2 regions of the Shewanella sp. 10B genome follow, and region 2 is predicted to be linked to the other one. Evidence: predicted binding sites of a transcription regulator. Region 2 holds the regulator's gene; the other holds the start of a gene.
What was found. The regulator sigma-54, encoded in region 2, starts transcription at its own class of promoters, with help from an activator protein. The targets are predictions, from matches to a motif close to GTTGGCACGNNNNTNGNNT.

Region 1 (4,708 bases), on a different contig from region 2:
TGTCCGACCGTGTTATTCGTCGGCGGCGTGCATGGGGTGGAACGGATTGGCTCTCAGGTGATTTTAGCTTTGCTTAACAGCCTGCTACAGCGCCTTGCGTGGGACAAACACCTACAAGCGTTATTAACGGACATCCGCTTAGCCTTTGTCCCTGTGGTGAATCCCGTCGGGTTACTGCTGGGGAGTCGTGGTAATGGAAATCAGGTCGACTTGATGCGCAATGCGCCAATAGAGTCCCGTGAAAAAGTATCTTTTATGGTTGGAGGGCAGCGGCTCTCCTCTAAGTTACCTTGGTTTCGTGGCCTTGGCGGCATGGAGCTTGAAACCGCGGGGCTGGTGGCCTATGTGCAACAATTGCTTAGACAAAGCACCAGTCTTATCTCCCTCGATGCGCATTCTGGTTTTGGTTTGACGGATCATATCTGGTTTCCCTATGCCCACACTCGCGCGTCCTTTGAAAATGCCCACTTCATTTATCACTTAAAGCAATTATTTGAAGCCAGCTATCCCCATCATGGCCACTATCGGCTTGCGCCCCAGAGCCAGTTTTATCGCACCCACGGTGATATTTGGGATTACTTGTACCGCCAGCATCATGCCCAAGATCCTCAAGCAAACATTCCATTCTTACCCTTAACGTTAGAGATGGGATCTTGGGCATGGATTAAGAAAAATCCAAGGCAAATATTTAATTTTGCGGGTTTTTTTAATCCGCAAAAAACACACAGACACCACAGGATTTTACGTCGGCACACAGTACTGATGCAGTTCTTGATGGAGGCGGCGTACGCACGGGAGTTAGAAGGACTGACGCCCGAGCATCTCACACAACTAGCACAGAGTGCGCAGCAGTTTTGGTATCGGGAGCGTTTTTAATGACAACTTGGGTATTACTCAGGGGCTTAATGCGGGATCAACGCCATTGGAATGGCTTCGATCAAAGGTTAAGGCAACGGGGTTGCAGAGTTTTCACCCCAGACTTGCCCGGCAATGGGATCCTCACTCACCAAGCCAGCCCTTTAACTATCGCTGAATACGCCAGCTCGGTGTGGCAACAATTGGATAAGCAACTAGCGGGACAAGCCTTTTATCTGCTGGGCTTATCGATGGGCGGCATGCTCGCCATGGAAATGGCTAAGCAGCGCCCGGAGCAGATAAAGCACCTATTTGTATTGAATAGCAGCGCGGCTAACTTATCGCCTTGGTATCAACGATTTAATGGATTGAATGCCCTGAGTGCTTGGCTCAAACGTTGCCGTGGTCGACAGCTTCATCCCATCGAATCGACAATTGTGCGCTTAACCAGCTATCGCCATCGGCGCGATATTGCCTTGATTGAGCGTTGGAGCCGATATCGCCACGAGTCGACGCCATTTTTCAGCAATGCATGTCGTCAGTTGTGGGCGGCGTTTCGTTATCGCTGCCCAGCGTCTTTACCTGTGCCCGTCAGTATTTTATCGGGTGATCGTGATGCCTTAGTGAATATTCAAACCAGCAGGGCATTAGCACAACAGTTTAAGGTCGAGTTGGTTGTCTTGGCCTATTGTGGTCATGACATCACCATAGATGCGCCAGCTAAACTGGCGCATTATCTATTCGAAATCATAAGCCTAGAGCAAGGGGAAGGGAGTGCGTCGTTTGCAGATTGTGGCGATTTGCTCGATGAGGAAACCGCCTTTCATGAGGCAAGGTTAGTGCAGTCACTGCCAAACTATTTATCAGCACTACCTACTGACGTAGAGTAGTGCTGAGTGATTTGCCTTACGCTTTAGCGACTATGATTACTACGCCTTCGCTACTGTGGTTATTACGCTTTCGCTACTATGGTTTGCCCGATCGGCGTCAGGCTTAGTAGCGCCAGCTTGATATGTTGGATCCCGAAGGGGATACCAATAATCGTCACAAAGCAGGCGAGGGCATGGGCTAAATGACCTATGGCCAACCAAATCCCAAACAGCAAGAACCAAATAATATTGCCCACCATGCCAAAGGCGCCAGTGCCTAAATCTTCACGTCCGGTTAAATGGCGACGATTCATTTGTTCTTGCCCAAAGGGCCAGAAGGTTAATTCGCCAATGACAAAGCAGGCACGGCCGAAGGGAATACCGATAATACTGATAAAACACAAAATCCCTGCGAGCCACCAGGCGAGTCCCATTACAAATCCACCAAGGACAAACCAAGCGATATTGAAAATTAACCGTAAAAGCGACATTGAATACTCCTTAACTCATTTTAAATCTGTGTTGGTATGATGTTGGCCAACACACAGGATCATTAATTGATACTTAAATGGTATAAGCGAGAATTGTGCCAAAATATTTTTCATTATTTATCAGTAAGATGTTCATATGGATGACTGTGTGACGTTGTAAAAAATGCTAGATTTTCGCGAAAATGCTTAATAATTACGGACGATGTAGACAAGCTCGCGGTACACTAACGACCTTGTTTCCTTCGAGTGTATTCATGTTAGCCAATAGCCAGTTGAGTCAAAGCTTGCTCTCTAAGAGTCCTGTTGAGTCTTTTTCCTTTGCCGGACGCGAGATATTTCTCAAGCGAGACGATTTATTGCATCCTGCGTTTAGTGGCAATAAGGCGCGTAAGTTTGCCTATTTTCTAGACCATGATTTTGCTGGCGTGACTAAGCTGATTGGTTATGGCTCCGCGCAGGCTAACTCACTGTATTCACTGTCGGCGCTCGCAAAACTGAAAGGCTGGCAGTGCGATTTTTATGTGGATCATATCGCTAGCCATGTCCGCACATTGCCGACGGGTAACTATGCCGCTGCTATTGCTAATGGTACGCGTGTCATTGATTTATCAAGCCTGATTGCAGCCAATCCTTCTCTTCATCGTGAGCCTAATTGGACTTGCCAGGATTATATTGAGCAGCAAGTCTTGCCTGCTGAGCCTAAGGCTTTGTTTATTCCCGAAGGTGGGCGTTGCAAGTATGCGAAATATGGCGTCAGTCAGTTAGCCACCGAAATAGCTGCTTGGGCTGAGTCACGGCAAATTTCCGATCTCAAGGTGTTTTTACCTGCAGGTACAGGAACAACGGCACTCTTTTTAAATCAGTATTTTGTGCGTCAGCAATTGAATATTCGAGTGCTTACCTGCGCCGTTGTCGGCGGCGATGAGTATTTAACGCAGCAGTTTTATGAGCTAAGCCCTAACGCTGCGGAACATCCACAGATTCTGAATGTGAGGAAGAAATACCATTTTGGGAAACTCTATCCTGAGTTTTATGCCATGTGGCAACGACTCTGTGCCAGCGGTGTGCAATTTGAATTACTCTACGATCCCTTAGGCTTTATGGTGTTAGAGGATTATTTACGGCGCGAGCAACATGTCTCCATTCTCTATATTCATCAGGGGGGGCTATTAGGAAATCAAACCATGTTGCCAAGATACAGACGAAAATACGGTGAGGGCGATGCCGGATAGCATTTAGCCAACTAACTTATTGCGCTTTAATATTTTGTGGGTGCGAGTGGCGATCTTTTCCAGATGTTTAAGATCTTTCAATCCCGGCGTATCGGTTGAATATTGCCAGTAGCTTATTTCAGCATCCAACATTTCCAGCATTTTTTTAGAACAGCCTAAACACTCACCTTGGCACATTTGTGCTTCATCTAAGTTGAGCGGAATAACCTGTTTAATCTGGGTTATTAAGGTCAGCATAGCCGTTTTAGTATCGGGTTTTGACATAGAAAATACATTCACAAACGGAGTGAGTGATTATATTAGCAGGGACAAATACAGATTAATTTGATCTAGATTAGATGAATACACATTTGGTTCGGCACGTATCTGTGTGAGCTAGATACAGCCTGAACCAAACGAGTTCGTCATTCGACGTAAGGGGATAGCAAATCGTGATATTGGGCTATCTATTTCGGTAATTAGGCTTCGGTATGGCGAGGAAAATGGGAACCGAATAAACCTAAACACCGTTTTGGGTACTCTAAGGAGTACACAATGAGACTTATTTATTTGCCGACAATAGCCATTTCATAAAGTTTAAGGCTTCGGTACGCTTTGAAAAAGTCTGCTTGTTTTTACCTTGTCTATCGGTAAAAGCAATGGATGTTTTGTTAACTGAAATAGAGTCTACAGGAAAGTTCACTGTGATTTCATGTCCGTTAATTTTGTATGACATAGGCCACACTCCTTTTAATTCAATTCACCCTTGGGTGAGTAAGTTATAACAATAAAATATCCTTAGCATAATTGCGAAAGATGATACTAATGAGTCTTGAGGTTACCCATTCCATGATCATTAATCAAGAGATGCCTTATTGATAACTAATGCATATCAGCGATTATGTCAATGGAATATCTCAATTAGCCCAGTTGACCATAGTAAAGTGACAGTACTATGACATGGGTTTAATTAAATAGTTCACTGTTTTTGAGTCGATGCAGAAAATCACTAACTCATTATTTTTGTGGGACTTACTTGTAGTAGGCTTTCTTCGTGAGGATCGTTTTTGTCATTGCTTACGCGAATGGACAAATCGATATAAAAAGGATAACGACAAGATACTTCTCAAAACGGCGGGCAGTATAACAGCAAAATTCCCGCTGGCAAGTTTATTTTTTACTCAGCGGGAAATAAGTTTGTTGGTATTTTGTTGTAATTTTGCGTTTATCGGTTATTCACTCTGCCAGCTTATTTTAAATGTCAGCGAGATTAATAAATCAG
Region 2 (4,708 bases):
GTTTCTAGCATAAGTAACCCTAAAACACTGGCGGCAGAGGCCTGTTTTTCACCTTGGATCAGCGTAATGCTGGCATCAAACTCTGAGGCCAACACCACGAGTTTAGTTGCTGCGCGGGCATGTAAGCCGAGTTTATTGCAGATGGTGACCTGGCGTTCAAGCTTTGGCATTTGTCAGTTCCCGATGGCGTGCATTGACTTGATGTTTACCGTTACTAAAGCGTTTAGCCAGTTGCTCGGCGATATAAACAGAGCGGTGTTGTCCGCCTGTGCAGCCAATGGCAATGGTCAGATAACTGCGGTTATTACGCTCGAGGTGGGGTAACCAGGTTTCGAGTAGGTTCTCAATCTGCCAAATAAACTTATTGACCAAGGGCTGGCGATTTAAAAACTCTGCCACAGGTTCATCTAAACCTGTGAGGGGGCGCAACTCGGGTTCCCAGTGGGGGTTGGGTAAAAAGCGCACATCAAACATAAAGTCGGCTTCGGTTGGCATACCATGCTTAAAACCGAAAGACTCGAAGTTGATCACCAGTTCCTTATCGACACTGCCAAGCAGGATTTGCCGTACTTGGTCGCTGAGTTCATAGATATTCAGATTCGAGGTATCTATGTAGTGATCCATCTGCTGTGACAGGGGCTCGAGCAACTTGCCTTCAAGCTTAATGGCTTCTTGCAGTGATACTCGGCTCTTAGATAAGGGATGTAAGCGCCGCGTCTCGCTGTAGCGCTTTAACAGTACTTTATCGCTGGAGTTTAAGAAGAAGCTGGTAAGTTCAGTGCCCTCTGGCAGGCTGGCGAGCTGTTTGACGAGTACCTTGTCTTGCTCCGGCAGGTTACGCACGTCAACACTGATGGCGACGAGATCGTTACTGCCCTTGAGCTGTTCGAGTAAGCTGCCAATCAGCGGCAAAGGAAGATTATCGACACAATAGTAGCCGAGATCTTCAAGCACTCTTAGTGCGACCGATTTGCCTGAGCCTGAGCGCCCTGACACTATGACCAGTTTCATCCAGTGATTACCTGATAGAGTTCCGTTTCATCATGCGTCTTGCGCAATTGCTTCAATATTTGCTTGTCGCTGAGCTTTTCAGCCATGCAGGACAAAGTGCTTAAGTGCTGTTGACATTGGTCAGCAGGCACTAGCAGCGCAAATAAAATGTCGACAGGTTGTTTATCGATAGCATCAAAGGCTATCGGCTCCTCACATTTCACCAATATGGCTATGGGTTGTGTTATATCGGTTAATCGACCATGTGGAATGGCGATGCCGTTACCTATACCTGTGCTCCCCATCTTTTCGCGCGCCACTAGGCTTTCGAAGATCTCTTGAGATGAGAGGGTGGGGTACTGGGCAGCGGCTAAGTCGCTGATAAGTTCCAGTACCTTTTTCTTACTGCCCGGAGTGGCGCAGGTCGTGCATTCCGGCCGCAGTATGGTACGAAGTTCCATTGCTAGTGTTTTGTTAACTTCTCTTTGTGTTTAATAACCTGACGATCAAGCTTGTCGATCAGGACGTCTATGGCAGCATACATATCTGCATGCTCTGAAGTCGCGAAGACTTCACCACCGGTGAGGTTGATTCTCGCTTCGGCAATTTGTTGCATTTTCTCAACATTGAGCACAACGTGCACATTATTGATCTGTTCGAAATGACGTTCAAGTTTTGAAAACTTTTCCTCAACATAAGCCCGTAACGATTCAGTAATCTCGATATGGTGTCCACTCAGGTTTATTTGCATATAAACGTCCTCCGATTTCCACTTTAGGCTATAAACTTTTACGCTGATTGGAAGGGGGAATAAGCATCGCCTCTCGGTACTTCGCAATGGTTCTGCGCGCAACGTTAATTCCCTGTTCTGCCAGAAGTTGCGCCATCTTGCTGTCGCTTAATGGTTTTTTCTGGTTTTCCGCTGCAACCAGTTTCTTAATGAAGGCTCTGATTGCCGTGGATGAGCACTCACCGCCATCATCAGTCCCGACGTGGCTTGAGAAGAAATATTTTAGTTCAAAAAGTCCCTTTGGGGTATGCATGTATTTTTGTGTGGTCACCCGTGAAATGGTGGACTCATGCATCTCTACCGCCTCGGCGATATCGTTTAGGACCATAGGTTTCATGGCTTCTTCACCGTATTCGAAGAAACCCTGTTGATATTGCACTATGCAGTTTGCCACCTTGAGCAGTGTTTCGTTACGGCTTTCAAGGCTTTTGATAAACCACTTGGCTTCTTGCAGATGCCCGCGGATAAATTGGCTATCGGCTTGGCTTTTGGTGCTGCGCGCCATGGCTGCATATTGCTGATTAACATTGATTTTTGGCATGCAGTCTGGATTTAACTCGACCACCCAGCGACCATTTTTCTTCGACACCGACACATCGGGGATGACATATTCTTCATCGACAGGGGTGATGAGCAAACCGGGGCGAGGGTTTAAGGTTTGGATGAGGGCAATGCTCTCGCGCAGATCATCTTCCTTAAGCTTGGTTTTACGCATCAACAACCTAAAGTCGCGGGCAGCGATCAGATCTAAATGATCTTTGATCAACATACGGGCGTTTTCGAGGTGTGGGGTATCCGGCGAAAAATGGGAGAGTTGGATAAGCAGACATTCGCTTAAATCCCTTGCGGCGACACCGACGGGATCGAAGTGTTGAATGCGCTTGAGTACGGCTTCGACTTCATCCAGCTCGATCTCAGGATTGCCCATGGCCTCGAGGATATCTTCAGTACTTTGAGTCAGATAACCTTGATCGTCGATGGCATCAATAATCGCGGTGGCAATAGCTAAATCGGTTTCAGAGAAGGGCGTGAGGTTTTTCTGCCATTCTAAATGTTCGTACAGGCCTTCACTGGTTTCCCCTTGGAAGGGCATGTCATCTTCACGGCTGGCGCCAGAACCTGAGTTTGGCGATGCGGTAAAGACTTCATCCCAAGTGGTGTCCATGGGTAGTTCTTCGGGCAGGGATTCTTTGGTCAACGACTCGGCAATGTCCACGGTGGAATTGTCTTGTTCCTGTGGCTGGGCTGTCGTTTCGCTAAAGTCGGTATCGGCGATATCTTGCTTACGTTCGGTAGGCGCGTCGAATTGCTCCTCTTCCAGCTCGAGAAGGGGATTAGAGTCTAAGGCTTGCTGGATCTCTTGCTGCAGTTCTAATGACGACAATTGCAACAGACGAATGGCCTGTTGAAGTTGTGGCGTCATGGTTAACTGTTGACCCAGTTTGAGCTGGAGTGACGCTTTCATGTTACCGCTGATCCCTACGTTATTATTTTGAATTTAGGCCGCTTGTTATCATATTGATGGCGCAGATAAGCCAAAATTCAAGGCTAATTGGCTCTGTTTAAGTAACTATAGCCTGAATTGTTCACCTAAGTACACAGCCCTAACTTGCTGATTGTCTAAGATCTCTGCGGGAGTTCCTTCGGCAATCAGGTTTCCGTGACTGACAATGTAGGCATGTTCACAGACGTCTAAAGTCTCGCGCACATTGTGGTCTGTGATCAATACCCCAAGGCCTCGGCTCTTGAGTTGTTCGATGATTTTCTTGATATCGATAACCGAAATCGGGTCGACACCGGCGAAGGGTTCATCGAGCAGAATAAACTTAGGATTGGCCGCTAAGGCGCGGGCAATTTCGACGCGGCGACGCTCACCGCCCGATAACGACATGCCTTGGCTATCGCGAATATGGGTGATATGGAACTCTTCGAGCAGATGTTCCAGCTCTTCTTCGCGTTGATCGCGATTGAGCTCTTTACGGGTTTGCAGTACCGCCATGATATTGTCGTGCACTGTCAGCTTGCGAAAGATACTGGCTTCCTGTGGCAGGTAACCAATGCCTTTGCGAGCGCGCAGGTGCATAGGATCGGCGGTTAAATCATCATCGTCGATAAAGATATGGCCTTTATCGCTTTTGACTAAGCCCACGACCATGTAAAAGGTGGTGGTTTTACCCGCACCGTTTGGGCCGAGTAGGCCGACGACTTGACCCGTTTTCACCGTCAGGCTGACATCTTTCACAACCTGACGACTCTTATAACTCTTAGCGAGATTCTGTGCTTTTAAGGTGATTTGGGTCATTTAGAATCCTGTTTTTTCACAGGTTTGTCCGCAGGCTGATTCTTGAGTTCTTCCTGATAGTTGTCAGGTTGAATAATGGTGATTACGCGATCATCACCGCTACCCGTGCTCTCAGCGATCAGTTTCTGCTGAATAATATCGTAACGGATGAGGTTACCCGTCACTTGGCTACCCGCTTGGTCTAGGGTCGCTGAGCCTGTTAAGGTCAGGGTGCGGGTCGCCATTTCATAGCGAATTTCTTTGGCGCTCGCCGACGCTGGGCGTCCATCGTCGAGAATTTGGCTGTAGGTCGCAGGGTTGCCCGTTGCCACTAAAATCTTGCTGTTTTCCCCTTCGGCAGAAAATGCACGTAGTTGATCCGCATGGATTTTAATCGAGCCTTGAGTGACTTCAACCGGACCGAAGAAAATGATCTGGTTATTTTTAATGTCCGCAGTTTGGCTGACGGCTTTAATTTTCACTTCTTGCTGTAAGTCACCGACCTTGGCGAAGGCACTCATGCTGGTGATTAGCATTAGGCCGGCAAGTAATATGTTATTTTGCTTCATAGGTTCCTACTACCTGACTGGTCAATTGCACTTCCTGCGCGTTAAGGTCGGCATAAAGGCCTTGCCCTTGAATATTAA

Region 1: a site for sigma-54 is predicted at 2,300-2,318, ahead of M0415_RS03445 (YccF domain-containing protein). Genes of this name have one in related genera too.

What each region holds. Positions count from the first base shown of each region.
Region 1 covers NZ_JAMDJO010000001.1:807,236-811,943, forward strand. The annotation lists gene M0415_RS03435 (M14 family metallopeptidase) at 1-876, shown strand, start outside; gene M0415_RS03440 (alpha/beta fold hydrolase) at 876-1,745, shown strand; gene M0415_RS03445 (YccF domain-containing protein) at 1,808-2,215, opposite strand; gene M0415_RS03450 (1-aminocyclopropane-1-carboxylate deaminase/D-cysteine desulfhydrase) at 2,500-3,447, shown strand; gene M0415_RS03455 (hypothetical protein) at 3,451-3,711, opposite strand; gene M0415_RS03460 (hypothetical protein) at 3,989-4,162, opposite strand; gene M0415_RS03465 (ChrR family anti-sigma-E factor) at 4,697-4,708, opposite strand, start outside.
Region 2 covers NZ_JAMDJO010000002.1:727,458-732,165, reverse strand. The annotation lists gene M0415_RS10820 (HPr family phosphocarrier protein) at 1-170, opposite strand, end outside; gene rapZ (RNase adapter RapZ) at 157-1,011, opposite strand; gene ptsN (PTS IIA-like nitrogen regulatory protein PtsN) at 1,008-1,451, opposite strand; gene hpf (ribosome hibernation promoting factor) at 1,454-1,741, opposite strand; gene M0415_RS10800 (RNA polymerase factor sigma-54) at 1,770-3,245, opposite strand; gene lptB (LPS export ABC transporter ATP-binding protein) at 3,351-4,082, opposite strand; gene lptA (lipopolysaccharide transport periplasmic protein LptA) at 4,079-4,630, opposite strand; gene lptC (LPS export ABC transporter periplasmic protein LptC) at 4,617-4,708, opposite strand, start outside.